Linked DNA regions of Deinococcus aerius. The protein of the gene in region 2 interacts with the protein of the main gene of each other region in a pairwise test. Links are inferred from orthologs where the notes say so. Each region holds a gene or a part of one and is shown on either strand. Other genes may lie near its edges. The genes, in order: ligA and leuS.

Evidence for each region.
Region 1: the proteins of leuS (region 2) and ligA interact in binary tests that used the Escherichia coli proteins (3 or more experiments, as listed by UniProt). The link is inferred for Deinococcus aerius from one-to-one orthologs.

The regions. Positions count from the first base shown.
Region 1 is NZ_BFAG01000001.1:587,780-602,110, reverse strand. What follows is about bases 7,288-10,231. They hold ligA (NAD-dependent DNA ligase LigA), read right to left. Parts: upstream 9,806-10,231; coding sequence 7,769-9,805; downstream 7,288-7,768. Other genes in these bases: DAERI_RS02750 (BMP family lipoprotein), read left to right, coding at 10,036-10,231; DAERI_RS02760 (Asp23/Gls24 family envelope stress response protein), read right to left, coding at 7,288-7,613. Outside these bases: DAERI_RS02815 (alpha-amylase family glycosyl hydrolase), read left to right, coding at 1-104; DAERI_RS02810 (AAA family ATPase), read right to left, coding at 61-612; DAERI_RS02805 (family 43 glycosylhydrolase), read left to right, coding at 714-2,123; DAERI_RS02800 (ATP-binding protein), read left to right, coding at 2,120-2,623; DAERI_RS02795 (NADH-quinone oxidoreductase subunit 15), read left to right, coding at 2,668-3,045; DAERI_RS22690 (hypothetical protein), read right to left, coding at 3,114-3,365; DAERI_RS22685 (hypothetical protein), read left to right, coding at 3,409-3,591; DAERI_RS22680 (hypothetical protein), read left to right, coding at 3,650-3,880; DAERI_RS02785 (TetR/AcrR family transcriptional regulator), read right to left, coding at 4,143-4,805; DAERI_RS02780 (class I SAM-dependent methyltransferase), read right to left, coding at 4,866-5,429; DAERI_RS02775 (divergent PAP2 family protein), read right to left, coding at 5,440-5,901; DAERI_RS02770 (bifunctional 5,10-methylenetetrahydrofolate dehydrogenase/5,10-methenyltetrahydrofolate cyclohydrolase), read right to left, coding at 5,915-6,784; transcription antitermination factor NusB, read right to left, coding at 6,781-7,275; more of DAERI_RS02760, read right to left, coding at 7,272-7,287; more of DAERI_RS02750, read left to right, coding at 10,232-11,148; DAERI_RS02745 (ABC transporter substrate-binding protein), read left to right, coding at 11,464-12,774; and 2 more genes. UniProt on the Escherichia coli protein: DNA ligase that catalyzes the formation of phosphodiester linkages between 5'-phosphoryl and 3'-hydroxyl groups in double-stranded DNA using NAD as a coenzyme and as the energy source for the reaction.
Region 2 is NZ_BFAG01000001.1:25,721-40,166, forward strand. The notes cover bases 7,611-10,669. They hold leuS (leucine--tRNA ligase), read right to left. Parts: upstream 10,344-10,669; coding sequence 7,878-10,343; downstream 7,611-7,877. Other genes in these bases: DAERI_RS00160 (DUF1059 domain-containing protein), read left to right, coding at 7,618-7,821; DAERI_RS00170 (EamA family transporter), read left to right, coding at 10,530-10,669. Outside these bases: DAERI_RS00115 (glycosyltransferase), read left to right, coding at 156-1,340; DAERI_RS00120 (glycosyltransferase family 2 protein), read right to left, coding at 1,306-1,983; DAERI_RS00125 (MFS transporter), read left to right, coding at 2,019-3,233; DAERI_RS00130 (polysaccharide deacetylase family protein), read left to right, coding at 3,236-3,946; DAERI_RS00135 (lipid-A-disaccharide synthase-related protein), read right to left, coding at 3,934-5,142; DAERI_RS00140 (hypothetical protein), read left to right, coding at 5,181-5,615; DAERI_RS00145 (alpha/beta fold hydrolase), read left to right, coding at 5,743-6,702; DAERI_RS22175 (hypothetical protein), read left to right, coding at 6,758-6,910; DAERI_RS22995 (hypothetical protein), read left to right, coding at 7,019-7,153; DAERI_RS23000 (hypothetical protein), read left to right, coding at 7,368-7,496; more of DAERI_RS00170, read left to right, coding at 10,670-10,973; DAERI_RS00175 (DUF1345 domain-containing protein), read right to left, coding at 11,066-11,719; DAERI_RS00180 (class I SAM-dependent methyltransferase), read right to left, coding at 11,752-12,558; proS (proline--tRNA ligase), read right to left, coding at 12,685-14,187; DAERI_RS00190 (VOC family protein), read left to right, coding at 14,270-14,446.

The DNA.
Region 1 (14,331 bases), 560 kb from region 2 along the record:
CCCTACCGGCGGGCGAGTGGCGCGACGGGCTGAGCGGGGAACTTTTCCAGGGAGGCGAGGTCACGCTGAACGCGGCGGGAGGTCGGGTGCTGCTTCAGGGCTGAGGGAGGCGAGCCAGCGTTCGGCCTCGCGGGGAGAACGCAGCCGCACGACCCGGAGGTGCGGGAACTGTGCGAGCAGCTCCGGCGTCTCCCGCCTGCGCCGCCAGTGGGTGCGGAAGAACCAGGCGAAGATGCCGCCGCCCGTGAGCTGTTCCCACAACCGCTCCCGGTTCCCGTTCCAGAGTTCCTCCCGGGTCAGAACGCGCCGCAGCGTTCGCCGCAGCAGCCTCCAGAACACGACCTGTCCCGGGTAATCCAGCCAGACCAGCGTGTCGGCCCGCGTCCAGCCCAGGTCGCGGGCCTTGCCGTAGTTGCCGTCCATCACCCAGGCGGGCTGCGCGGTGAAGGCGTCCACCCGGGCGCGGAACTGGTCCAGCGGCGCCTCCCGCCAGCCGGGAAGGTGGTTCCAGGCGTCCTGCTCGCCGTGGGGCAGGCCCAGCTGCGCGGCGATGGCCCGGGCCAGGGTCGTTTTGCCACTGCCGGTCGTTCCGACGACCAGGATGCGCCGCATGGGGGCAGGAGAGCATGACGGGCGAGGGGAGAACATCGGCAGGGTGGCGGAGGCCATAGGCTCCACACCACGGGACCTCGCCGATGAGGCAGCATCGGGCCATGCCCCCACGTTCACGCCTCCGGCTGGCGGCGCTCGCCCTGCTCGGCCTGGCCCTCGGAACCCTCACCACGTCCGCCCAGCCCTTGCCGCCCGACCCCACCGGGCAGACCTTTCGCAACCCCATCCTGCCCGCCGGACAGGACCCCTCGGTGGTGTTCGACGGCGCCCTCTACCACCTCGTGCAGTCGGATGAGGACGGTATCGGCATCCGCACCTCCCCGACCCTGACGGGGCTGGGCGACGTGAAAAAGGTGGTGGTCTGGCGCGGCGGGCAATCGGATTCACCCTGCTGCGAGCTGTGGGCACCGGAACTCGTGCGGATGGACGGCAAGTGGTACATCTACTATGCGGCGGACGACGGCCGCAACGAGAACCACCGCATGTACGTGCTGGAAAGCGACCGGGTGACGGGTCCCTACACCTTCCGGGGCCAGATCACCGACCCCACGAACCGCTGGGCCATCGACGGCACCGTCTTCCAGGGGCCGGACGGGCGGCGGTACTTCGTGTGGTCCGGCTGGGAGGGCACCGAGAACGTGCAGCAAAACCTCTACGTCGCCCCCATGAAAAATGCCTGGACGCTGGCGGGCGAGCGGGTCAAGATTTCCGAGCCCGACCAGCCCTGGGAACGCATCGGGCAGCCCTACATCAACGAGGGGCCGGAGGTGCTGGTGCGCGGCGGGCGGACCTTCATCGTGTACTCCGCGAGCGGCAGTTGGACCGACGACTACTGCCTGGGCCTGCTGAGCCTGACGGGCAAGAATGTCCTCGACCCCGCCGCCTGGAAGAAATCGAACGGCTGCGTCTTCGCCCGCAACGACGCGGCCAGCGTGTATGCGCCCGGGCATGGCGGCTTCGTGAAATCGGCGGACGGCACCGAGGACTGGCACCTGTACCACGCCATCGAGGTTCAGGGGGCGAGCTGGGGTGGGCGCAGCATCCGCGCGCAGGAGTTCACCTGGAAGGCGGACGGCACCCCGAACTTCGGGCGGCCCGCCTCTTTCGACACGGCGCTGCCCCTGCCCTCCGGCGAGTACGAGGCCGAGCAGGCGCGATTGAACGGCGTGCAGGTGCAGGAGGAGCCGCTGGCCTCGGGGGGCCGGGCCGCTCGGCTGGACGGGCCGGGGGACAGCGTGAACTTCGCGCGGGTGCGCGCCCCCCGCGACGGGACGTACACGCTGCGGGTGCGGTACTCCAACGGCTCCGGGAAAGTGGCTCGCCAGAGCGTGACCGTGAACGGCACCTCCACCGATGTGACCTATCCCCCGAGCGGCTGGTCGAACTTCGGCACCCGGCCCGTGTCCGTTCGCCTGCGCGCGGGTGAGAACGACGTGCGCTTCATGCAGGAGGCGGGCGCGGTGCAGCTCGACGCAGTCACGGTCACGCCGGGTGCCGTCGCGTCCCCATGAGTGACCCGTTGCCGGGGCCTTTCGGCAGCCCGCCCGAACTCGTGCTGTTCGTGGGCGTGCAGGGCAGCGGCAAGACCTCCTTTTACCGGCAGCGGTTCTCCGGCACCCACGTCCACGTCAGCAAGGATCTGTTCCCGAACAACCGCAACAAGGCGAGGCGGCAGCGCCAACTGATCGCGGAAGCGTTGGTGAGCGGACGCAGCGTGGTGGTCGACAACACCAACCCCACGCGGGAGGACCGGGCCGGGGCCATGACCCTCGCCCGTGAGCATGGGGCGACGGTCACCGGGTACGTGTTCGTGACGGACCTGGCGGCGGCGCTGGAACGCAACCGGCGCCGTGAGGGGAAAGCCCGCGTCCCCGACGTGGCGATCTATGCGGCGGCAAAACGGCTGCAACCTCCCAGCCCCGAGGAGGGCTTCGACACCCTCTTCGCCGTCCGGCTCACGCCTGCGGGTGGGTTCGAGGTCGCGCCCAGGAGACCGGAAGAACAAAGCTGAACTGCCTGCCCCTCCTCCCCTCCCGCTTGTTACACTCATCACACATGGCACACGCACAGGATGGGCTGCTGTACGCACAGTGGGTGGAACTCCTCGGCTGGCTTCAGGCCGAGGCCGCCGCGCGCGGTCTGGGCTTTGAAAAGGTCGCTGACTTCCCCGACTACATCTACCGCATGGAGCGCCCCTACGACCTGCCCACCACGGTCATGAGCGTGGCGCTCACGACGGGCGGGCAACCCCTCCTCGTGGCGGCGGTCAGCCCCCGGCATGTGGACCTCAAGGGCGTCTCGCTGCGCCTGATGGGCGGGAGCAAACACTGGCACCTCCACGCGGGCGAGCGCGGGTTGCTGGAGGGCAAGCGGCCCTTCACCCGCGAGCGGTTGGCGACGTTGCTGGACGGAGCGGTGAAGGGCGTGGCGTAGGCGATTCCCACCTGAGTAGAGGGGCTCCGACGAAGAACCGGAGCCCCTGACGTTGTCCGAATCCGCGGCTACGGGATGGGCCCAACCCGGGCGATCCGTCCGCGCCGACTGCCCGCGAACAGAATGGAGGCCGCGCTCAAGCCCGCCAACCCCAGCAGCCCGGCGAGAGCGGCCAGCGTCAGGCCGTCGGGGGCGAGGAGCGGCTGGCCCCGCAGCGCCTGCCAGGTCACGAGCCCGATCAGCCCCAGATACAGGCCCGCGCCGATCCCCAGCAGCCGCAGCCGCTGACGGTCGTTCAGCCGGGGCAGGCGCAGCAGCAAGGCACAGCAGCGGCAGCACTTGCAGGGCGTGCAGCCCCACGAAATGCCCGACCCGCAGGTCACCGCCCGCCGTGCTCCAGCCCAGCACCGGGAGCCCGGGGCCACCGTCGGGGAGGCCGACCGTATGAGCGCCCGCGATGCCCTGGAAGCTTGCCAGTTGCTGCGCGGTCGGCAGGGTCATCAGGACCCCCTCGGCCATGCCCACCAGCGTGAGGAAGAGGCCTAGGCGCAGGGACCAGGCCAGCACGGGCGAGGCGAAGGGCTGACGCAGCACCAGGAGGGCGATGCCCAGATGCGCCAGCCACAGCACCGCGATGGAGCCGCCCATCAGACTCCACATCGCCGAATCCAACGGCGTCGTCACGTTGAAGTGCGAGGTCGTGCCGCGCGCCGCCTGCGTGATGATCACCAGCCACTCCAGCGCGAGGGTGATGAGCACCGTCCAGGCGAGCGCGCTGACGAGCCGCGCCCGACCCCGGACGAAGCCCAGCATCCACACGAGCGTCACGCTGTAGACGCTGACCGAGACCGCGAACTTCAGCGGCTTGAGCCACACCGGGGCGCCCGTCACGTAGCGCGGGTCGAGGAAGATTCCGGCCAGGAAAAAGACGCCCATCCCCGCCGTCACGATGGCCGAGAGCAGCAGGGGCGGGTGGGTCTCCCACAGGGCGCGGAGGTGGTGGACTGGGGAGAATCTGGGGAGTGTCGGGGACATGCGGGTGCCTCCTTCTGTGCGGTGTTCTCCAGCTTAACGGTGTTAACCAAGTGGCCGAAAGATTACGGGTGGGCGCCGCGCCGGAACACCTCCATGTGGGCCAGGAACAGCCCTTCCAGACTCTCGCGGGGCAGAAACGGCGTCGCCAGGTGGAGCGACACCAGGCCGTGGACGTGGGACCAGAGATGGGAGGTGTAGACCTCTGGGGGCTGGGGCCGCAGTTCACCCCGCGCGAGGCCTTCCTCGACGGCCCGTTGCAGCACGCCGAAGGAATCGATGATGGACTCGTAGCCCGGCGGGTTAGGCCGCTCCAGAAACTCGCCGCGCACCATGAACATCAGGCGGTAGTGCAGGGGGTGGGTGATGCCGAAGCGCAGGTAGGCCAGACCCATCGCCTGAACGCGGTCGAGCGCCCCCTCCGCGCTGTCAAAGGCCCGCTGCAAGTCCTCGCCGAAGGAGCGGAAGCCCTCCAGCGCGACGTGGTGCAGCAGGTCGTCCTTGTCGGTGAAGTACAGGTAGATCGTGGTGGGCGAGTACCCGATGGCCTCCGCCACCTGCCGCAGCGAGAAGCGTTCGTACCCCTCTTTCTCGAAGAGATCCGTGGCGGCATCCAGAATGGTGCGGCGCAGGTCGAGCTTCTGCCGGGTTCGCCGCTCGGCGCTGGCCTGACGGAGGCGTTGCTGGCGGGTACCCCCCACCGGTATGTCGGCCTTCGTTTCGCCCATGGGTGTATTGTTACTTAACACTGTTAAGCGAGTCAAGGGGGCTGGCGTGTGGGTTTTGAATCAACCCGCGCTGATGGGCTTTCTCGCGTCGAGAATCAGGGAGACGAAGCCGAGGCGCCCGCCCCTGTTGCGGTGGTCGAGGAGGAGGGAACGGTAGATGGGACCCGTCGCCACGTCCCACCCGTGGGAGTGAAATCTGCCGCTGTCGTCGCAGTATTCGAGGAGTTCGACCTCGAAGCCCGCGCTTGTGAACACGGCTGAAAACCGGCGGTGATCGTAAACAATCTTGTGGTCGGCGGCGGGATGATCCGCCGCGCCGGGGCCGCCCACCCGCACCGTGCGCTGGTACTCGGGGTCGGGGAAGTTGGCGTCGGGAACGGCGCAGCGCAGGAAGCCGCCGGGCTTCAGGAACTCGAAGCACAGGCGGGCGGCGGCGCGGCCTTCCTCCTCGGTCAGGTGTTCCCACACATGCTCGCACAGCAGGGCGTCGGCCCGGCGGTCACCGAACCATCTCACCCAGGTCGCGCGATCCAGGAGGTCGAGGTCCCCGCGCCCAGTAGGAACCCAGCCCTCCCAGCGTTGCTCCCCGGCGCCAATAATCACGCGCAGCGGCTCGGCAGTCATCGCCCGGCCCTCACAGCACCCGGAAGGCCACGAACGCCATTCCGATGCCGATCAGGGTGCCCACCAACACCTCCAGGTAGGTGTGGCCCAGCAGCACCCGGAGGGGCAGGGGCGCGAAGCCCTCGCGGACGACGGCGCGCAGCTCCTCGACGAGTTCGTTCAGGAGCCGGGCCTGCATGCCGCTGGAGTGGCGCACGCCCGTCGCGTCGTACATCACGATGAGGGTGAAGACGGCGCTGGCGGCGAAGAGGGGGCTGCCCAGGCCGAACTCCAGCGCCACGCCGGTGGTCAGGGCGGCCACCATCGCCGAGTGGCTGCTGGGCATCCCGCCCGTCTCCATGAAGGCGGCGGGGCGCCAGCGGCGTTCGAGCAGCAGGATCAGCAGGACTTTGAGCACCTGCGCGCCGGTCGAGGCCAGGATGGCCGTCCACAGCCAGCGGTTCCCGAGAAGGTCTTCGAGGGGGGTCGTCACGCTGGCGGGGAGTCTAGCGCGAGAGGAGACGGCTCGCCTGCATCTCGGCCGCCGAGGCGGTGTTGGCGAGAAGCTGCGCGATGGTCATGGGGCCGACGCCACCCGGCACGGGAGTCAGCGCTCCCGCGACCTCCGCCACGTCCGGGTGAACATCCCCCGTCAGGTGCGCCTTGCCGCCCCCCTCACCGGGCACGCGGTTGATGCCCACGTCGATCACGGTCGCGCCGGGCTTCACCATCTCGGGCGTGATCAGGTGGGCTCGCCCCACCGCGACGAGCAGGAGGTCAGCCTCGCGCGTCACGGCCCCCAGGTCGCGGGTGCGGCTGTGGGCGATGGTCACCGTCGCGTCGCGCTCCAGCAGAAGCGCCGCCAGGGGCCGCCCCACAATATGGCTGCGGCCCACGACGACCGCCCGCTGCCCGGCGATAGCAAGGCCGTAATGGTCCAGCAGGTACAGGATTCCGGCGGGCGTGCAGGGTCTCAGGGCGGGGCGCCCAGCCCACAGCTCTCCCACATTCAGGGGGTGAAAGCCGTCCACGTCCTTGCGCGGGTCGATGGCGTGCAGCACCGCCTGCTCACTCACGTGGGCGGGGAGGGGAAGCTGGACGAGGATGCCGTTCACCGCGTCGTCGGCATTTAACCGGGCGATGAGGTCCAGCAGTTCCGCCTGGCTGGTCGTCTCAGGCAGGGCGTGGACGGTGCTGCTCAGCCCGACCTCGCGCGCCTTGCGGTCCTTGCCGCGCACGTAGCTCACGCTGGCGGGGTCCTCGCCCAGCCGGACCATCACCAGATGCGGCGGGTTGGGGAGGCGGGCGGCGCGGGCGGCGGTTTCGGCGAGCAGCGCCTCGGCGGCGGGGGCGCCGGGGAGGGGGCGGGCGGTCACTCCCCGGCCCTGTCCTCGGCGGCGCGGGTGTCCTTGCCCAGGCTGCGGCTCAGCCCGCCCAGCACGCCGTTCACGAAGCGGCCCGACTCCTCGCCGCCGAACTTGCGGGCGATGCGCACGGCGCTCTCGATGACCGGGGGGTGGGGCTCGGGCGTATACATCAGTTCAAAGGTGGCGAGGCGCAGCACGTTCAGGTCGGTCTGGGCCATCTGCTCGAAGTCCCAGCCCCGGATGGTGCGCTTCAGGGTCGCGTCCACGTCGGGGCGATGCTGGCTCAAGCCGTCCACAAGCTGGCGGGCGAAGGCCAGCGCCTCCTCGTTCAGCGGCGGAAAGGTGTCGTCGCCCTCGCGCATGGCCCCCTCGGCGCGGGTGAACACGGCGTCCAGGGGCAGGGCGCCCCGTTCGGCTTCGAACAGGACGCGAAAGGCGAACTCGCGGGCGGCGCGGCGGGTGCCGACGGGCTGCTGGCCCCGTTCTCTCCTGCGGGTCAAGCGGAGGCCCCCTTGGGCAGGGTCACGCCCAGCACGGTCACGTTCACGGCCTTCACCTTCAGGCCGGTCATGAGTTCCACGTTCTCGCACACCGAGCGCTGCGCCTGGTGGGCCAGACCGACGAGGTTGCGCCCATACTCCACGTTCAGGCCCACGTCGATGCTGACGGTCTGGCCCTCGCGCGTGACCCTCAGGGCGCGGGGGCGGCGGGCGCCGCCCTGCTGGCGCAGCACCTCACCGACCTTGAGCGCCGCGTGCGCGACCTCGATGCCCTCAATGCCCTCCAGCGTCGTGGCGGCGATGTCCGTCAGGACACTCTTGCTGATCTCTACGTCCATTGCTGTTCGCCTCCGGGCGGGCCGCTCTGAATGGCGGCCCGGCAGTCGCGCACAGTGTAGCGGGGTGGGGCTTCGCCGTGAGTGGTCAGTGGTCAGTAGGAAGTGGAAAAGGCGCAGCCGAAGCGAAGGGCCGGGGCCGACGCCCCCACTCACCACTACCCACCCACCACTCCCCGCTCTGCCAGGAGCGCCGCGAGCCCCGCCTCGTCCAGCACCGCGATCCCCAATTCGCGGGCACGGTCGAGCTTGCTGCCCGCCTCCTCGCCCGCCACGAGGTAGCTGGTCTTTTTGGTCACGCTGCCGGTGACTCGACCTCCAGCCGCCTCGAGCTGCGCCTTGACCTCCTCGCGGGGGCGGGAGAGGGAGCCAGTCAGGACGAAGCTCAGCCCGGCGAGGGCGTCGCCGCGCGGGGCCGTCTCCTCCACCGGGTTCAGGCCGTACTCGCGCAGGCGGCGGATCAGGTCACGCATGTTCTCATCGGCCAGGGCGGCGGTCACGCTCTGGGCCAGAATGCCGCCCATCCCGGGCACATCCTCGATCTGCTCGGGGGTAGCGGCGAGCAGGGCGTCGAGGGTGCCGAAGGCGCGGGCGAGCGCCTGGGCATTCCGTTCCCCGACATGGCTGATCCCCAGCGCGTTGATGAGTCTCCACAGGGGCCGCGTCTTGCTCGCCTCCAATTGCGCGAGGATGTTCGACGCCTTCTTCTCACCGCTGCGCTCCAGGGCCGCGAGTTGTTCCGCGTTCAGGATGTAGAGGTCGGCGGCGTCCTTCACGAGGCCCACGGCGAGGAGCTGCTCGATCAGCTTCTCCCCGATGCCGCGCACATCCATCGCGCCGCGCGAAACGAAGTAACGCAGGCGCTCGAAACTCTGGGCGGGGCAGGCCGGGTTGGGGCAGTAGGTGTTCGCGTCCCCCTCCGCCCGCACCGCCTCGTGGCCGCACTCGGGGCAGTGGGTGGGGAAGGCGTAGGGCTGGGCACCCTCGGGCCGCTTCTCCAGCACCACGCGCATAATCTGGGGAATCACGCCGCCCGACTTGCGGACCACCACCGTGTCCCCGATCCGCAGGTCCATGTCCCGGATGTAATCCTCGTTGTGCAGGGTGGCCTTGCTGACCGTGCTCCCCTCGATCAGCCGGGGCGAGAGGTGCGCGAGCGGCGCGAGTTTCCCGGTGCGGCCCACGTTGATCGTGATGCTCTCCAGCACCGTCTCGACCTCCTCCACCGGGAACTTGTAGGCGATGGCCCAGCGGGGGGCGCGGCTGGTGAAGCCCGCCTCGGCCTGGAGGTTCAGGGGGTCGAGCTTGAGGACCGTCCCGTCCGCGTCGAACTCGAAGCTGGCGCGCTGAGCGGTCATGCGGCGGTGGTAGTCGGCGGCGGCCTCCAGCCCGGTCACCTTCTCGCTGTAGCGGCTGACGGGGAAGCCCTGTCCCTCCAGCCACGCCAGCACCTCGGCCTGGGAGCGGACGGGAACGCCTTCCCGCTTGCCCAGGGCATAGAAGAGGGCCCTCAGGTTGCGCGTCCGGGTCACCTCCGGGTCCTTCTGGCGCAGCGCCCCCGCAGCGCCGTTGCGGGGGTTTTTCAGCAGCGGCAGGCCCAGTTCCTCGGCGCGGGCGTTGTAGGCGGCGAATTCCGCCCGGCTCATGTACACCTCGCCGCGCACCTCCAGCTCGCCCGTGAGCCCCGGCAACTCGCGGGGAATGCCGGGAACAGTCAAAACCTGCTCGGTCACCATCTCACCGGTCACGCCATTGCCGCGCGTGGCGGCCCACTGGAGCACCCCGTCCACGTAGTACAGGTTGACGCTCAGGCCGTCGATCTTGAGTTCCCCCGTGTACGTGAAGCCGTCGTAGTCGGGGGGGAGGTTCAGCGCGCGGGCCAGCTTCTCCTGCCACCCCGCCAGTTCCTCGTCGTCGAACACGTTGTCGAGGCTGGTCATGGGGGTGGGATGGTTCACGGGCTGGAAGGTGGAACTGGGGGCGCCGCCGACCGCCTGGGTGGGCGTGTCCTCCCCCACCCACTCCGGGTGCGCCTCCTCGATGGCCCGCAGGTCGCGCACCATCCGGTCGTACACGTCGTCGGGGATTTCCGGCGCGTCCCGCTCGTGGTAGGCGCGGGCGTGGTACTCGACCTCGGCGCGCAGGGCCTGGTACCGGTCGAGGGTAACCTGAACCTCGGGGGCGGGCTGACTCATGGCGGCAGCGTAGCATCGGCCTTTCCGGCGGGACGGGCGGACATCCGACGAAGGCCGACCAGGGGACAAGAATGGATGAAGAAAGGCCGGGCGCCTGATGGGGACCCTTCTCATCCACGTCAGCGCCCCGTCATGTTGGACCGGGTCTAGACACGGGCGGATTTCCGTATACTCTGTTCTGGGTTTTCGTGCCCCCCCCTTCAGAACACCACTCCACCGGAGGAAGACACATGCAGAAATTCCTGACGTTCGCCCTCGCCACTGCCGTGACCGCCGCCGCCACCCTCGCCGCCGCGCAGGGCACCATTCGCGTCGGCATGGCCTTTGACGCGGGCGGCAAGTTCGACAAGAGCTTCAACCAGAGCGCCTACGAGGGCAGCCAGCGGGCCAAGCGGACCCTGGGCGTGCAGACCAAGGACTTCGAGCCCAGCGACCCCAGCCAGACGGTGCAGGGCATCCGCTCCTTCGCCAACGAGGGCTTTGACCTGACCATCGGGGTGGGCTTTGCCAACAACGCCTCGATCACCCAGGTCGCCAAGGAGAACCCCGACCTGTACTTCGGCCTGGTGGACGACGTGTCACCGGCCAAGAACGTCGCCAGCCTGGTCTTCAACGAGGAGCAGGGCAGCTACCTGGTGGGCTACCTGGCGGGCCTGAACACCAGCACGGGCGTGGTGGGCTTCGTGGGCGGCATGGACATTCCCCTCATCCACAAGTTCGAGGCGGGCTACACGGCGGGCGTGAAGGCCGCCAACCCCAAGGCGCGCGTGATCGCCCAGTACGTGGGCACCACGCCCGAGGCCTGGAACAACCCCGGCCGGGCCAAGGAGATCGCCGCCTCCATGCGCGCGCGCGGCACCGACATCATCTTCGCGGCGGCGGGCGCGAGCGGCAACGGCGTGATCGACTACGTCAAGCAAACCCAGTGTCTCAAGGCCGCCAACCTGCCGTCGGGCGTGAAGTTCTCCTCCAACAACTTCGCCAAGGTGACCAAGAGCGCCAGCTACCAGCGGGCCTGCGCGGGCAACACCCGCCCGATGTTCTTCATCGGGGTGGACTCCAACCAGAACTACCTGGGCGACTTCGATAAGAACCCCGCCACGCTGAACCACGGCCTGACCTCCATGCTCAAGCGGGTGGACAACGCGGTGTACGCCCTGATCAAGGACGTGAAGGAGGGCAAGTTCAAGGGTGGCGAGCGCCGCTTCGGCCTGAAGGAGGGCGGCGTGGGCTACGCGGTTGACCAGTACAACCGCGCCCTGATCCCCAGCAGCCAGGTCGCCAAGGTCGAGGCCGCCAAGGCCCAGATCATCGCGGGCAAGATCAAGGTGCCCACCAAGTAAAGCCGGCAACCCCTCGGGAGGCGGCCCCCACGGGTCGCCTTCCCTCTTTTTCCCGGCTTTGCCCGCCCCACCCCGCACCCTCCCCCGCGCGTATTGACCGTTCAAATAAAGGCCAGTTAAACTCCGGGAGTCAGACAGCCAGGACAGGGGGACGGCGTCCCGCGGGGCGAGAGGGGCAGGGCGGCACTCGGAACGTTTCTGCCCGTCACCCCCGGGTGAACCCCAGGCCCTGCCGGGCGCGGCTCGCCGCTCCGCTTCCTGGCTGACCCCCTCACCCCAAGACGCGCCACCCGCTCCACCTCTGACGGAGGAACCATGAAGAAAACGCTGCTCGCCCTGACCACCCTGGCCCTCGCCTCCGGCGCCCTGGCCGCCGACCCGCCCTTTCCCAAGGCGCCCAGCGGCAAGGTGACGCTGGAAGTCTGGTCGTGGGTGCCGGGCCTGGACAAGACCGTGCAGGCTTTCGAAAAGGCCTACCCCAACATCGACGTCAAGGTCACCAACCTGGGCGGCGGGCCGCAGACGTATACCAAGCTGCGCACCGCGCTCCAGGCGGGCAGCGGCGCCCCCGACGTGGCGCAGATCGAGTACGGCTTCCTGCCCGCCTTCGTGGACCTGGGCGGCCTGGAGGACCTCAGCAAGTACGGGGCGAACAACTACAAGAAGTACTTCGTGCCCTGGACCTGGGGCCAGGTCAGCCCCGACGGCAAGGCCGTGTTCGCCATCCCGCAGGACACCGGCCCCTTCGCCATGGTGTACCGCACCGACCTGCTCCAGAAGTACGGCGTCGCCGTGCCGAAGACCTGGGCCGAGTACGAGAAGGCCGCCGACACCGTTCGCCAGAAGAGCGGCGGCAAGGTCAAGTTCGGCAACTTCTACTCCACCTTCGCCCCGTGGTTCATGGCGCTCGCCTGGGCGGACGGCGGGCAGTTCTTCCGCCGCGAGGGCGACGGCTGGGTGCAGACGCTGAACAACCCCAGCGCCAAGAAGGTGCTGAACTACTGGTACCGCCTGATCAAGAAGGGTGACGTGGGCACCCTGCAAGCCTTTACCGCCGACTACTGGAACGCGGCGGGGGCCGGGCAGGTCGCCACGAACATGGAGGCGGCCTGGGGTCCCGGCGGCTACGCGGGCAGCCTGAAGGACAAGAGCGCCGGGCAGTGGCGGGCGGCGAACCTGCCCCAGTGGACGGCGGGGGGCACCATCCGCAGCGGCAACTGGGGCGGCAGCTCGAACGTGGTGACCACCCAGAGCAAGAACAAGGAGGCCGCGACCCTCTTCGCCCTGTGGCTGAACCTCTCGCAGAGCGCGATCTCGAACAACTGGACCAACGGCGGCCTGTTCCCGGCGAGCGAGGCGGGGCTCGACCTCCCCGTGCTGCACGACAAGACGAAGAACCCCTCCAAGTTCTTCGGCGGGCAGGACATCTCCTCGGTGTATGCGCGCGCCAGCCGCGGCGTGAACGTGAACTTCCAGTGGGCGCCGTGGTTCCCCTTCGTGAACGACAACTTCAACAAGCAGATGGACCTGATGCTGAGGGGCAGGCTCACGCCCGATCAGGCCCTCGACGCCTGGCAACGCGAGAGCCTCGCCGAGGCCAAGAAGCAGGGGTACACCGTCCGCTGAGCGCCAAGGCCCCGCGCCAGCACCACAGAGGAGGGCCGGAGGCGCGTGCGTCCGGCTCCTCCTTTTCTTCTTTCCCCACCCGAGGTTGATCCCTATGCGCCCAGTTTCAGGAGGTGCCCCGTGAAGGCGCCGCGCATCGTCCCGTGGCTGTTCCTGGCCCCCTTTCTGCTGCTCTTCACCGCGTTCTACGTGGCCCCGGTCGTGTACGCCGGGTACCTCAGCCTCTTCATCAAGAAGCGCGGCGCGTTCGGCCCGGCCCGCGACGTGTTCGGCGGCCTCGCCAACTACGTCCGGGCGTTTCAGGACACCGACTTCCTCGCCAGCCTGGTGAACATCCTCAAGTTCGGCCTGGTTCAGGTCCCGCTGATGATCGTGCTCGCCACGGCGCTCGCCCTGATCCTCGACGGGGTGAAGGGCCGCGCGCAGGGCTTTTTCCGCACCGCCTTTTACCTGCCCTACACCATCCCCAGCGTGATCGCGGGCCTGCTGTGGGGCTACCTCTACTCCAAGAACCTCTCGCCGTTCAACCAGATCACCGGGCTCCAGACGGACTTCCTGTCGAGCAGCGTGGTGCTGTGGAGCATCGCCAACATCGTCACGTGGACGTGGACGGGCTACAACATGATTACGCTCTACGCCGCCCTCCAGAACATCCCCGGCGACCTGTACGAGGCCGCGCGCATCGACGGCGCGTCGAGCTGGACGCTGACCCGCTACATCAAGCTGCCGCTGCTCAAGCCCAGCCTGCTCCTCGTCCTGATCTTCTCCATTATCGGGACGATGCAGATTTTCGCGGAGCCCTTCGTGCTGCGGCCCCTGGGGTATGTGCCCGACAACATCACCCCGAACACGTACCTGTACCTCGTGGCGAGCCGCGACGGGAACTTCAGCTACGCGGCGACGCTCGCCATCCTGCTCGCGGTGTTCACGTTCCTGCTGAGCGCCGTGTTCCTGCGCTTCACCCGCCGGGGAGGTGAGCTGTGACGATCTCCCAGACCACGCAAGCCAGGCCCCAGTCCCGCCGCCTGCGCCCGCCGCGCTTCACGGCGCTGCAACTGCTCGCGCTGGGCCTCTTTGCCGTGTACTCGCTGCTGCCGCTGTGGTGGGTGCTCGTGACGATCTCCAAGGACAACGGGCAACTGTTCTCCACCTTCGGGCTGTGGTTCGCGGCGCCGGGGCACCTCGCCGAGAACTGGCACACGCTCGTCACCCGCCAGGACGGCATCTTCGTGCGCTGGCTGCTGAACAGCGTCCTGTACGCGGGGGCGTCGGCCATCGGCAGCATGTTCGTCAGCGCGGCGGCGGGGTACGCCTTCAGCGCCTACGACTTCCGGGGCAAGAACGCCCTCTTCGCCCTGATCCTCGCCACGATCATGGTGCCGGGCACCGCGCTCGTGCTGCCCCTCTTCCTGATGATGCAGAAGCTGGCGTTGCTGAACACGTACTGGGCGGTGATCCTGCCCGCGCTCGTGAACCCGTTCGGGCTGTACCTGATGCGCCTGTTCTGGGACGCGGGCTTTCCGAGAGAACTGATGGAGGCGGCGCGCATCGACGGGG
Region 2 (14,446 bases):
CCGGGGATGAAGGAGGCGAGAGCAAAGTCCCGCGGGCACAGCCTTTTCCCCCCTCCCCCCCGGCGACCCGGCGCACGTCTCATGTCCGGCGTCGTATGCTCCTGTCTAGTGATGCTGCCACCCTCCTTTCCAGACGCGCCGCACGGACGGGCCCGATGAAGCCCCTGAGAATCGGGCTCTTCACCGACACGTTCCTGCCGGACCAGAACGGGATCGTGACGAGCGTGGGCCTCCTGAGTGACGAGTTGCGGGCGCGGGGGCATCACGTGGACGTGGTCGCCCCCTTCTTCCCCGAGCAGCAGGACACCCGCCCCGACGTGCGGCGCGCCCCCAGCGTGCGGTACGTCTTCCTGCCGACCTACCGCCTGGCCTGGCCCACCCGCAAGGACTTCGAGCAGAAGTACGACTTGGTCCACACCCACACGCCGCTCACGCTGGGGCTGGCCGGGGCGCGGCTGGCGCGCAAGTGGGGGGTGCCGCACGTCGCCACGTACCACACCCACATCGAGGCGTACACCCATTACGTCCCCGGCCTGACGGCGGTGCAGCGCCGCACCCGCGTCGTGACCCGGCTGATGGGCCTGTACTACCGCCGGGCGGACGCGGTCATCAGCCCCACCGCCGCCATGCTCGACGTGACGCGCGAGATGGGGGTGCGGAGCACGGTGGTCATCCCCACGGCCGTCGAGCCGGGGGTGCTGCGCTCGGCGCCGCCCATAGAGAACCCCTGGCCCGCCGGGACGCGCCGCCTGCTCACGGTGGGGCGGCTGGCGCGCGAGAAGCGCTTTGACCTCGTGCTCGACACGCTGGCGAATCTGCCGGAGGCGCACCTCGTCGTGCTGGGGGAGGGGCCGGAGCGCGAGCACCTGATCAATCACGCCGAGCGCCTCGGGGTTGCGGGGCGGGTGAGCTTCCTGGGAGTGAAGCCCTGGACGGAGATCGGCGCGTACTACCGCCTGGCGGAACTCTTCCTGTTCGCCAGCGACACCGAGACGCAGGGGCTGGTCCTCCAGGAGGCGCAACTGATGGGCGTGCCCGTCGTGGCGGTCGGGGCGCGCGGCACCCTGAGCGGGGTGGCGCAGGGCGAGAGCGGCTACCTCGTCGCGCCGGGCGACGTGGCGGCCCTGACCCGGCACGCGCGGGACATCCTGGCGGACGGGGAGCTGTGGACCCGGCTCTCACGGGGCGCCCGCCGCTTCGGCACCGCCTGGACGCCGGGCGGGGTGGCCGAGCGGGTGCTCGACGTGTACGCCTCGGTGCTCGGCCTGCCGCGCGAGGTGGCCTTTCCCGCCGAGGGCGGGACGGCTAGTCCCCGAAATACCCTCGCGTATGACCGCTGAGGTTCAGCGCATGCCGCCACAAGAAGGGCAGCCAGCCCCCCGAAAGCCGCCGCGCGCTCGTCTCGACCAGCGCGCCGGGCACGTACGCCACCTCGCCCAGCCGCGCGAGGGCCTGGCCGAGCAGCACGTCCTCGTAGGCCTCGACCTCGGGGTAGCCCCCCACGAGGGTTGCCGCGTGGCGGGAAAAGGCCATGTTCGCCCCGGCGAGGTTGGGCTTGCCGACCACCCGGCAGGCGTGCAGGAAGGTGCTGTAGCCCAGCTCCGAGAGCTTCACCAGGGGCCGCGAGACGCCGCAAAAGCGCATCGGGCCGTACAGAGCGACGCGGCCCGGCTGCCCGCAGGCCGCCTGGGCGAAGCGTTCCAGCCACTCGGGCGCGGGGAGCGAGTCGGCGTCGGTCGAGGCGACCCACTCGGTGCGGGCGGCGTCCAGGCCCGCCTGCCGCGCGTGGGCGATGCCGCGCACCCGGCACTCCACCACCTGGGCGCCCCAGGCCCGCGCCAGGTCGCCCGTCCCGTCGTGGCTGGCATTGTCCACCACGATGACTGCCGCGGGAGGCTGAGTCTGGCGTTCGAGGGCGCGCAGGGTGAGGGGCAGGTACTCCGCCTCGTTGCGCGCGGGGATCACGACCGTGAAGTCCGGCACCGCGCCAGGGTAGCAGGCGAAGTGGGGGGGCGCACGTGAGGGTCCGCCTCCCCCCCCTGCCGCTGCGCCCCGGCACCGGGCCGGGGGTGGCCGCCGCCGCCCTGGCGCTGGCCTGCGCCGAGTTCGTCCGCAGCGGCCTGTACGGGGCCTACCTGACCCAGGCCAGTCCCGAGCTGCTGGGCCTGCCGGAGCGGGAGGCCGTGGCGGTGGCGGCCACGGCCTTCTCGGCCCACTTCCTGACGGACACGCTGTGCCGCGGCCCGGCGGGGGCCCTGATCGCTCGCTACGGGGCGCGGCGGGTGCTGCTGGCGGGCTCGGCGCTCAGCCTGGCCGCGCTGGCGCTGCTGCCGGGCGTTCACATCGGCTGGGAGCTGATCCTGATGGCCGCCGTGCATGCCCTGGGCTTCGCGGCCCTGTGGCCGGCGGCCATGAACCTCACCGCCGGGGCGGCCCGCCCGGGGTATCAGGGCCGCGCGCTCACCCTGGTTTCCATGTGCGTCATGCCGATGATCGGGGCGGGGTTCCTGCTGCTGGGCGCGCTGGCACCGGGTGGGACCACGCTCGTGCCGCTGCTCGTGCTGGGGGTGCAGGCGCTGGGCCTGATCGCGGTGCTGGGCGTGCCCGGCCGTGGCCCCCGGCTGGCCGCCGCGGCGCCCACCCCCCGCCGCCGCCGGATGCGGGTCGCCGCCCGGGCGCTCGCGCCGCTGCTGCCCGCCGCCCTGATGCAGACGCTCACCCTCACGCTGCTGGGACCGCTGCTGTTCACCCTGGCGCGCGAACTGGGCCTGGACTTCTGGGGCATGGTCGTGATGCTGGTAGTGGGAGGCGCCGCCGCGTTCGGCTCCATGCCGCTCACCGGGCGGGTGGCCGACCGCGGCCGCGCCCGGCTGGCCCTGGTGGTGGGGTACAGCCTGATCGGGCTGGCCCTGGGGACGATTGCCGGCACGCCGCCCGTTTGGGCGCTGTATGGGCTCGCCGCCGTGGCGGGGCTGGGCTACGCCTTCGTCGCGCCGGGCTGGGCCGCCCTGGTCGCGGGCACGCTCCCCGAGGCCGAGCGGCCCGCCGCCTGGGGCGCCGTGATGACGGTCGAGAACGCCGGGACGGCCCTGGGGCCGCTCGTGGGCGCCTTCGCCTACCGGCACCTGGGCACGCCCGGCCCCTTCCTCGTCGGCGCGGTCCTGGCGCTGCTCACCGCCGGGGGCTACACCCTCTTCCGCCACGCCTTCCGCCAGGACGCCCAGCCCGTCTGACCATGCGGCGGGGGTGGCTCCTGATTCCCGGCGCGGCCCTGCTCGCCGCCGGGCTCGCCGACCTGCTGGGCCGCGCGGCGGGGTGGGGTGCCCTGGGACCGGGGGACCGCACCTCGCCCCGCGTCGCCCTCACCTTCGACGACGGGCCGGGCGAGCGGACGGGGGAACTGCTCGCCGTCCTCGCCCGGCACGGGGCGGCGGCCACCTTCTTCGTGACGGCCCCCGCCTGCGCGGCGCACCCGGACCTCCTGCGGGCCATGGGCGAGGCGGGCCACGAGATTGAGGCGCACGGGCGATGGCACACCCACGCCCTGCACCTGCCCCCGTGGCGGGAGTGGGCGCAGGTGCAGTGGCATCCCCGCGCCACCGAACCCGGCCCGCACCTGTACCGCCCCCCCTACGGCGGGCACGGCCCCCTCACCCGCCTCCTGGCCCGCCTCGCCCGCCGTCAGGTGGCCCTGTGGGACGTGGAGGGCCGCGACTGGACCGCCGCCCCCGCCGCCGACCTCGCCGCCCAGACACTCGCCCGGACCCGCCCCGGCAGCGTGATCCTGCTCCACGACGGCCCATCGGTCACGCCCGAACTGCTTGGCCGGCTCCTGGTGGGGCTGCGGGAGCGCGGGCTGGCCCCGGTCCTCCTGCGCGACCTGCCCCCGCGCCGCATCGGGTGGCGCGAGGGGCTGCGGCGGGTGCGGGCGAGCTACGGGCGCTGAGGGGAGGGTTCCGTCAGCAGGGCGCGAAGCCCCGCGGCAATGACCGGGAGCGCCCCCGCCGGGCCGACCCGGGAGAGCCCGGCCAGGGACGCCCGGGTCCGCCGCGCGCCGTTCGTCAACAGGGCCGTGACCTCCCCCGCCACCGCCCCCGGGTCAGCCGACACCACGCTCAGCGCCTCGCCCAGCAGCCGCCCCTGACGGCGGGCGAACCCGGGCGTGTACTGCGGCCCGCGGGTGGGAAAGGCGACGACCGGCACGCCCAGCCCAGCGAGCTGCTCGTTCGCGGTGCCCGCCGTGCCGACCGCCACGTCCGCCGCCCGGGCCACCGCCCCGAACGCACCGCGCAGCAGGGCGACCCGGGTGCCCTCACCGTGGGCAACGGCCATGCCTTCCCCCGCCTCCAGCGTCCAGCCCTGGGGAAGAGTCACCTCGTCCCACCCATGCGGCCAGGCGGCGAGGGCGGCCACCTCCGGCACCCGCGCCGCCGCCCGCAGCATCAGGGGCAGGCTCTCCCGGTGGTCCCCCCGCGAGCCGGGGAGCAGGGCCAGCACGGGCCGCCCATTCGTCAGGGGGGAGAGGTCCCGCTCGGGCGGGGGCAGCACGTCCATAGCGAAACTCCCCGCCCAGCGCGCCCGCACGCCCCGCTCCCGGTAGTACCGGGCCGTCGCCGCGTCCCGCACGAAGACGGCCTGCGCTCCCCGCGCCAGCCGCAGCTCGTAGGGCATGGGCAGGTTCGCGCCCAGGGCATTGGCCTCGCGCAGCGCCCCGCGCAGGTCCAGCCCCTCCAGGTAGTGCGCGCTCAGCAGGGGCTGCACGTGGACGAGGGGCAGCCCCGCCCCCCGCGCCGCCCACGTCCCCACCATCAGGGCGTAGGCGTCCCCCACCACGACGACCGCCCCCGCGTCCCGCGCCGCCCGCCGCGCCGCCCGCCACTGCCCCAGAGAGGCGCCCACCAGCCCCGCCCGCAGGTCGGCCCGCAGGTTCCCCGGGCTGCCGAAGGGAAAGCCGCCGCTGGGCAGGTCGAGGGCGGGACCGATTCGGGTCACCCCTGGCAGGCCCCCGTACGCCCGCCCGGCCCCGACGAGCGGCAGCACCCGCGCCTCCCCGTGCAGATGGGCGAGCAGCCGCGCCCCGATGAGGTCCTCCGCCGTGCCGTTCGACAGGAGCAACGCGGGCCGGGTGGGGAGAAGGGTCACGCGAAGGAGGATACCGGGCGGGCCGCGGCGTGGTAGGAATGAGGGCGGTGAACGATTTCGACGCCCTGCAAGCTGTGATCCGCCGTCTAGCAGCCGAGCGGCAGGCCGAACAGCGGGCCTGCGAGGCTTTTCTGAACGCCCTGTACCACGCCCTGCGAACGGCCAGCGGCCCCGGCCTGCCGCTGAACAACGTGACGTTTGACTTCACGCCCGATCCCGCCGAGCGGCTGCGCCCCCCACCCCCCGGCGGTTGGCACGCCGCCTGGCTGAGATTGGGCCTGTGCGAGGTCCTCGTGCGGGTGCGGCGCGACGAGGGGGCCTTCGTGGGCGAGTACGGGGAGGGGGGCACCTTCCACCTCACCGGGGTGACCGAGGACGACCTGATCCTGCTCGCCCGGCGCCTCCTGCGCGACGTGGCCGCAGCCTACGGGGGCGGGGGGCTCGTGGGCCGCTCGGGTATGCCGCTGAATTGAGGGACGTTCGATGGGCGGAGGTGGGCTGGAACCGCACCGAAGCAGGGGGATGGTGGGCAGGAGGCGCCGGGGGGCAAACGTGTTCCCGCTGACATCTCGTCCTCCCGGCAGGGTGAACGATCCCCTCATGAAGAGTACCCGGGCCGCCCGACTGTTCGTCCTCGTCCTGCTGGCCGTCGGGGGGGTGGCGCTGGCGCAGGCCGTCACCTCCACCCCGCTGCCCAGTCTGCGGCCCGCCCTGAGCGGCGAGCGGCGCTTCCTCACCCTGCCGGGTTTCGGGCGGGTGGCCTATTACGCGGACCCCCGGGGTGGGGGGCGCCCGCTCGTGCTGACCCATTCGGTGAACGCCGCCGCGAGCGCCTACGAGATGAAGCCGCTGTGGGACGCCTACGCCGGAACCCGGCCCGTGTACGCCCTGGAGTGGCCCGGCTTCGGCAGCAGCGACCGCCCCGACGTGCGCTACACCCCGGAGCTGATGACCTCGGCCCTGACCGCCCTCGTGAACGAGCTGGGCACCGACGTGGACGTGGTCGCCCTGAGCCTGGGGAGCGAGTTCGCCGCGCGGGCCGCGCTGGGGGAGCCCCGCATCCGCACCCTCGCCCTGATCAGCCCCAGCGGCCTGGGGCAGCCGCGCGGCGGCACCCAGGAGGCGAGCGCCGAGGACGGCGGCGAGCGGCTCTACCGCACGCTGAACGCGGTGGGCACCCCGCTCTACGCCCTGCTGCGGACCCGGCCCAGCATCGAATACTTCCTGAGCCGCTCCTTCCGCGGGCCGGTGGACCGGGGCCTCGTCGAGTACAGCCTGGAGACGAGCCGCCAGCCCGGCGCGAAATACGCCCCGCTGTACTTCATCTCCGGGGGGCTCTTCACCCCGGACGCCTACCGCGACCTCTACGGCAAGCTGCGCGTGCCCGTCACCGTGCTGTACGACCGCGACGCCTTCGTGAGCTTCGACCGCCTGCCGCTGTTCACGGCGCAGCCGGGCGTGAGCGCCGAGCGGATCGAGGGCACCGACGGCCTGCCCCAGTTCGAGCGGCTGCCGCAGGTGCGGGCCGTCCTCGACGCCTTCTGGGCCGCGAACCGCTGAGGGGATGCGGCAAATGAGGCAGCGCCCCGCCCCCGCCCGTGTCACCATGCCCCTCATGACCGAGGACGCCCATGCTCAGGCCAATGCCGAACAGGTTCGTGTGCTCAGGGAGGCGCTGGCGGGAACGGAGCAGGTGGGGGAGGAAGTGGCGGAGACGGCGGAAGGCGCCCCGGACCTCTCCGCGGCTCCCCCGGCCCCGCAGCCCTGACCGGCGCGGGGGCACCCCCCCGGGACCCTCCAGGTTTCCCCAAGCTCCCTTCCACCTTTCGTAAAGCGCGGATCACCACCCCCGGCGGGACTTCCCACACACTGGGGCATGGAAATCGTCCTCGTGATGGCCGCCTCCACCATCCTGCTGATGGTCCTCGCGTTCCTCTCGCTGACCCGGGAGGACCGCGAACTGGCGAAGGAAGACCCGCAACGGGTCCCGGACCACCGCCGCACCGCCTGAGCGGGAGGGGCCGCGCTCAGGAGCCCTGGCCGCCGAGAGGGGGCGCCCTGACCCGCCGCTGGTGATCTGTCGTTCGTTCCACGGTGGTGGAGGAATTTATAACAGCAGATGAAGGATCGAAGTCCTACCCTTCATCCAGGCCATGACCGTCCTTTCCACTATCCCTCCGCTCACTTCCTTCTGGACCCAGGGTGGTCGGCTCCATGTCTGCCCCATGCCGGATGGCGTTTACCTTTCCGTCGAGCGGCACGGCATCAGCTCGCAGGAGCTGACCCTGTCCCGCGAACAGGCGCTGGACCTGCTGCGGCTGCTTCAGGAGAACTTCGCCGGGGAGGACGGCTGATGTTCGGCCCACCCGGGGGCGAGCCGGACCCAGGCTGACCTCCTCCCCCGGCTGCGGCTGGAGTACCCGGGAGTACCCGGGCTTAAGATGGCCGTGTTCCGGGGGGCCGCTCAAGGGACCCTTGAGGGAACTCCGCTGCCGGGATCTTAGGTTTGACTGCGACGGGGTCGTTCGGGCAAACGGCGAGGAGGGCGTGCTGCAACGCGCGGCCGAACACGCGCGCGACGTGCACCACGTTGAGCAGTTCCCGCCCGAACAGGTACACGAGATCCGCGCGCAGGTCCGCGACGGAGCTGACGGGAACCCCGCCGCCCGCGGCGCGTAGGACCGTCGGCGCCCCGGGCCGCCCATTTGGCGGGCCGGGGCGCTGCCCTCTTCAGGTTAGGGCTTCACGACGATATTGATGATCCTTCCGGGCACGTAGATCTCCTTCACCGTCGTCTTGCCCTCGACGAAGCGGGCCACGTCGGGGTTCGCGCGGGCGGCGGCCAGGGCCTCCTCCTGGGTCGCCGCCCTGCTGATCTCCACCTGGCCGCGCACCTTGCCGCTCACCTGCACGCCGATGGTTATGGTGTCGCGGGTGGCGGCGGCCTCGTCCACCTCGGGCCAGGGCTGGACGTGGACGCTCTGGGCTCCGCCGCGTTCCATCCAGATTTCCTCGGCGATGTGGGGCACGACCGGGGCCAGCATCCGGTTAAAGATGTCCAGCGCCTCCTCCCAGGCGGGGGTGGCGTGACTCGGGCTGCGCTTGGCCTTCACCAGCGTGTTCGTCAGCTCCATCAGCGAGGCGATGATCGTGTTGAAGCTCAGACGGTCGAAGTCGCCCGAGACCTTTTTCAGGGTGGAGTGGACGGCGTAACGCAGCTCGGCCTCGGTGACCTTTTCCTCCGGCCCGACCGCCTTCTCGTCGAAGTACAGCGCCCAGATGCGCGACAGCCACTTGGAGGGGCCGTTGATGCCGCTGGGGTCCCAGGGGCCGCCCAGTTCCCAGGGGGCGATGAACATCAGGTAGGCGCGCACCGTGTCCACGCCGTACTCTCGCACCAGATCGTCGGGGTCCACCACGTTGCCGCGGCTCTTGCTCATCTTCTCGCCGTCTGGCCCCAGGATGATGCCCTGGTTGCGCAGTGCCCGGAAGGGCTCGCTCAGCGTGGTCAGGCCCATGTCGCGCATCACCTTGGTCCAGAAGCGCGAGTACAGCAGGTGCAGGATCGCGTGTTCGATGCCGCCCGTGTACAGGTCCACCGGCATCAGGTCCGCCTTCGCAGGATCGAAGGGATGCCCGTCGTCGTGCGGGGACAGGAAGCGGTACATGTACCAGCTCGAATCCACAAAGGTGTCCATCGTGTCGGTGTCGCGCTCGGCGGGGCCGCCGCAGACGGGGCAGGTCGTGGCGATCCACTCGCGGTCCAGCTTCAGGGGGCTCTGACCCGTGGGCGTGAACTCCACGTTCTCGGGCAGGCGGACGGGCAGTTGGTCGTCGGGAACGGGCTGCGCGCCGTGTTCGGGGCAGTACACGATGGGGATGGGCGTGCCCCAGTACCGCTGGCGCGCGAACAGCCAGTCGCGCAGGCGGTAGGTGGTCTTGGGCTGCGCCACGTTCAGCTCGGCCAGCCGGTCAATCACGGCGGTGATGTGTGCCTTGCCGCCCTTCATCCCGTGCAGCGGCCCCTCATTCACGATGATGCCGTCGCCACTGTAGGCCTCCGAGACGGTCGCCACGTCCATCGGCTCGGCGCCCTCGGGCCGTACCGTCTCGATAATCTCCAGCCCGAACTTGCGGGCAAAGTCCAGGTCGCGCTGGTCGCCGCTCGGCACAGCCATAATCGAGCCCGTGCCGTAGGTCACCAGGACGTAGTCGGCGACCCAGATGGGGATTTGATGGCCGCTGACCGGATGCGTGGCGTAGCTCCCGGTGAACACGCCCGTCTTTTCGCCCTCCTGCTGGCGCTCCACGTCGGTCTTGCGGCCCGCCGCCTCGACGTAGGCGCGCACCTCCTCGGCTTGCTCCCTGGTCGTCAGCGCCGCCACCTTGGGATGCTCGGGGGCCAGCACCAGGAAGGTCGCGCCCATCAGCGTGTCGGGGCGGGTGGTGAACACCGTCTCGGGCCCGGCGGGGGTGTCGAAGGTGATCTCGGCGCCCACCGACTTGCCGATCCAGTTCGTCTGCATCAGGCGCACGCGCTCGGGCATGTCGGTGCCGGAGAAGTCCAGCAGCTCATCCGCGTAGTCGGTGATCTTCATGTACCACTGGCTCAGGTTGCGCCGCTGGACGGGGGTGCCGCAGCGTTCGCAGGCGCCGTCCACGACCTGCTCGTTCGCCAGCACGGTCTGGTCCTTCGGGCACCAGTTCACCAGGCCATCTTTCTTGTAGACCAGGCCCCGCCGGAAGAACTCGGTGAAGAACCACTGGTTCCAGCGGTAATACTCGGGGTCGCAGGTGGCGAACTTGCGGCTCCAGTCGATCATGGTGCCCATCCGCTTGAACTGCCCCGTCATGTACTCGATGTTCGAGTACGTCCACACCGCCGGGTCCAGGTTATTGCGGATCGCCGCGTTCTCGGCGGGCAGCCCGAAGGCGTCGAAGCCCATCGGGAACAGCACGTTGTAGCCCCGCATCCGCAGCCAGCGCGCCCGCGCATCCGGCGCCACGTTCGCGTACCAGTGGCCGATGTGCAGGTTGCCGCTGGGGTACGGAAACATCGTCAGCGCGTAGAACTTGGTCTTGGAGGGGTCCTCGTGGAAGGTGTACAGCCCTTCTTGCTCCCACCGCTCCTGCCATTTGGGCTCGATGGCGTGCGGGTTGTAACGCTCGGCGCGCGGCTCCTGAATCTCGATCTTGGTCATGTCGAACACTCCTTGGAACAAAGAAAGCGCCCCGGCCACACGCAGCCGGGGACGCACGAACAAGCTCTTGGGCTAGTCGTGTCGTCCCCGGCTGGTAAGCGCAGAGCGGATCATGGAAGACAGTGTAAAGGAGTTGCCGGAAAGGGGGAAGAGCCAGTGGGCGGAGGGTGGGCGCATCATGCGCTCATGAATTCTCCCGGCTGGATTGCCCTCGGCCTGCTCGCGGCCCTCGGCGGGGCGGGCGTCACCGTCTTTGGCAAGCTGGGGCTGGAGGGCGTGAACCCGACCCTGGCCACAGCCCTGCGCGCGGTCATCATGGCGCTGGTGATGGTGGCAGTGGCCCTCGGGACGGGCCAGCTCGGGGCGCTGATGGGGGGCAAGACGCACCTCAGCGGGCGCGCGTGGCTCTTTATCGTCCTGGCGGGAATGAGTGGGGCGGGCTCGTGGCTGGCGTACTTCGCCGCGCTCCGGGTGGGGCCGACCGCCGGAGTCGCGGCCCTCGACCGCCTGAGCCTGGCCTTCATCTTCCTCTTCAGCGCCCTGGCCTTTCGGGAGCCCCACGGCTGGCGGGGGTGGGTGGGCGTGCTCGTGCTCCTCGCCGGGGTGTACCTGATGGCGAGCGACCATTAGCCGCGGGGGCCATTCATGGCCTTCAGGGCGACGACTCGATCCTTTGTCATGCTGAGCGAACCGGGGTGTCTCCTGGGGCTCTGAACGCGGCTTCACCCCAGCAGGCTCGCCACCGCGCTCACCGTCAGCGCAATCACGACCGTCCCGAACATGTAGGAGAGGACGGCGTGCTGAAGGAGCAGCCCACGCATCGCCCGCGAGTTGATGTTCGTGTCGCTGACCTGGTACGTCATGCCGATGGTCAGACCCAGGTACAGGAAGTCGCGGTAGTCGGGGTCTTTCAGGGTCCCGCCCCCGTCGAGGAACAGCACCCCGCCGCCGTCGCGGTAATAGCGGTGGGCGTAGTGCAGGGTGTACTCGGTGTGCAGCAGCAGCCACGAGAGCACGGTCGTGAGGGCCGCGAGGGTGGTCAGGCCCACCGTCTGCCCCGGGTCTCGGTGCGCGAGGTCGAGGGCGAAGCCCACCCCCAGCAGGCTGACGAGCGCCGCCGAGACGGTCAGCAGCAGGGCCACCGCCCGGGTGTCGTCCTCGCGCAGGGCGAGTTCCTGGGTCCGCTCGGGGCCGGAGTGCAGCAGTCTCGGCCACACGCGGCCCAGCACGGAGGCGCACAGGGCGCACCAGCCCAACAGCAGATGCGCGACCAGGGGCCATTCCCGGGGCGTCAGCAGGCCGACGATCAGGCCCAACCCCGCCCCCACCAGGAGCCTCACCGCGGCGGGCGGCGGGAGGGGACGGGAAGGGGTCACCGGCCCAGGATAGAGCGCGCCCCGTACTGCCTCTACGACCTGACGCCCCGCAGAAAGGCGACCCGCTTGGACACCCGCCACCCCCCGGCGCAGAAGTGGGGAGCCAGGGCCCGCTCCAGGGCAGCCCGGACCCGCCTCCGGTCCTCCCCGGTGAGGTGTTGAAGTGCGGTCATCGACTCCAGGTAGGTCAGCACAGGCTCGGGCGAAGGGAACACGAGCGCGCTGTCCAGAAAGTCCACCCGCACGTCGCCGAATGCCGCGCGCACCAGCCCTTCGCCGTTCTGCTCCGAGAAGACCGCCGATCCCGCCCGGCTGTCGAGCAGTCCGGCAAGGAGAGGTTCATCTGGCACCACCTCCGCCACCACGTCCCACAGTTCGGCCATGTACCCGGCGGCATTCGTCACAGCCAGAAACCGCCCGCCCGGACGCAGGACTCTTGCAAACTCCACCAACGCTGCTGGAACGTCCGGGACGTGGTAGAGCATGTGCCGGGCGGTCAGGACATCGAAGGAAGCGTCCGGGAAGGGGAGGGCGTCGGCGCCCGCCCGCACGAACTCGACCCCCGGGTACGTCTCGCGGGCACGTTCGACCATCCCCGGCGAGAGGTCCACGCCGACGAGTCGGCCCCGGTGCCCCTGGGCGTGCAGCCGTCCGGGAAAGTCACCGGGGCCGGTCCCCACGTCCAGCAGCGCCTCGTCCCCCCGCAGCGCGAGCAACTCGTCCACCCTCGGTTCCAGCCCCGGCCCGACCCCGTACCGCTCGTGCGTCTCGATGCGGACGCGCAAGTTGCGGTCGGTGGCGTACTGGGCGGCGACCTCGGCGGGGGAGTTGGCGGTCATGGGGTCAATCTACCCGCCCTGCCCCCTCCTGGGCTCCCGGAATGAGCGGCGGCAGGAGGGCCGCCTGGTAGAGTGGACGGCCCTCTTTTGTCCCTGACGGCTGAAAGCTGACGGTTGACCGCTCCCTCAGTACTGCCGCGCGAAGATCACCCGCTTGCCGTAGGCGGCGGGCCGCCCGGTATGGACGCAAACCCCGCCCTCCTCGCGCTCGGCGAAGAACTCGGCGTCGTCGAGGGGGATGTTGCGGATGGTCGCCTTGGTCTCGTCCTTGATCGCCTTCTCGCTCTCGGGGTCGCCGCAGTGGAAGGCGAGCACCCACTTCCCGGCCTCGATGGCGGCCCTGAACTCCGCGTAGGTGTCCACCTTGACGGTGTTCTCCAGCATGAAGTCGGTCGCGCGCCTGAGCAGCCAGGCCTGGATGCCGTCGAGACGGGCACGCATTCCTGCAATGGCCTCGGCGCGGGGCAGCGTCTCCTTCTCCTCGGCGTTGCGGTTCTTGACGACCACGACGCCCTGTTCCAGGTCGCGGGGGCCGAGTTCGATTCGCACGGGCACGCCCTTGAGTTCCCAGTCGTTGTACTTGAAGCCGTTCGTCACGCCGTCACGCCTGTCCACCTTGACCCGGAGGCCCAGGGCGCGCAGCTCGGCGGCCAGCCGCTCGCCTTCCCCCACCATCTGATCGAAGTTGTCCTTGCGGCCCACGGGAATCACGACGACCTGGATGGGCGCGATGCCCGGCGGCATGATCAGCCCGAAGTCGTCCCCGTGCGTCATGATGATCGCCCCGATGATGCGGCTGGAGATCGCCCAACTGGTGGTGTAGGCGTACTCCTCGCGCTGCTCCCGAGTCTGGAACTTCACGTCGAAGGCCCGGCTGAAGTTCTGCCCCAGGTAGTGCGAGGTGCCCGATTGCAGCGCCTTGCCGTCGCGCATCATGCCCTCGATGGAGTAGGTGGCGACCGCCCCGGCAAAGCGCTCGGAGGCCGTCTTCTCGCCGCGCACGACGGGCAGGGCGAGTACGTCCTGGCAGAACTCGTGGTAAAGGTCGAGCTGCTGGCGGACCTCGGCGCGGGCCTCCTCCTCCGAGGCGTGGGCGGTGTGACCCTCGTGCCAGTAGAACTCGCTCGTCCGCAGGAAGGCCTTGGTCCGCAGCTCCGCGCGAAACACGCTGCCCCACTGGTAGTGCAGGAAGGGGAGGTCGCGGTAGGAGTTCAGCCACCCGCTCCACATGTGCCCGATGATCGTCTCGGAGGTCGGGCGCATCACGTAGGGCTCGGCGAGCTTCTCGGTGCCGATCTTGTCCACGGTGAAGAGTTCGGGCGCGAAGCCCTCGACGTGGTCGGCCTCCTTCATGATGAAGCCCATGGGGATCAGGGTGGGAAAGATCAGCGACTCGTGCCCGGTCGCCTTGAAGCGGTCGTCGAGCCACCGCTGGATGTTTTCCCACAGCGCCGCGCCGTAGGGCCGCACGACCATCGCGCCCGCCACCGGGCTGTTGTCGGCCAAATCGGCCTTTTTGACGACCTCGTTGTACCAGTCGTTGAAATCCACGCTCTGGGGCGTCACCCCGTACTGCTGCGCCCTCTTATCCTGCTTGTCTCCACTGGCCGCCTTCGTCATAAAGGCCATCATAGCGGGCCATAGGAGGGGGGCCGAATCCGCCGCCTGGCCCACCGGGCAGGCCGAAGGGCGGGACTGGTAGGCTGCCCCCATGCTCAGAATCGGCTCCATCGTCTGGGGCGTGCGCGAGGTCCCCAGGGCCATCGACTTCTGGACTCGGGCGCTGGACTATCAGGTGAGGAAAAACCCGGACGAGACGTGGGCCATCCTGGTCCCGCGGGAGGGGCCGGGCGTACAACTGGCCCTGAACCTTGTAAGTTCCGACAAG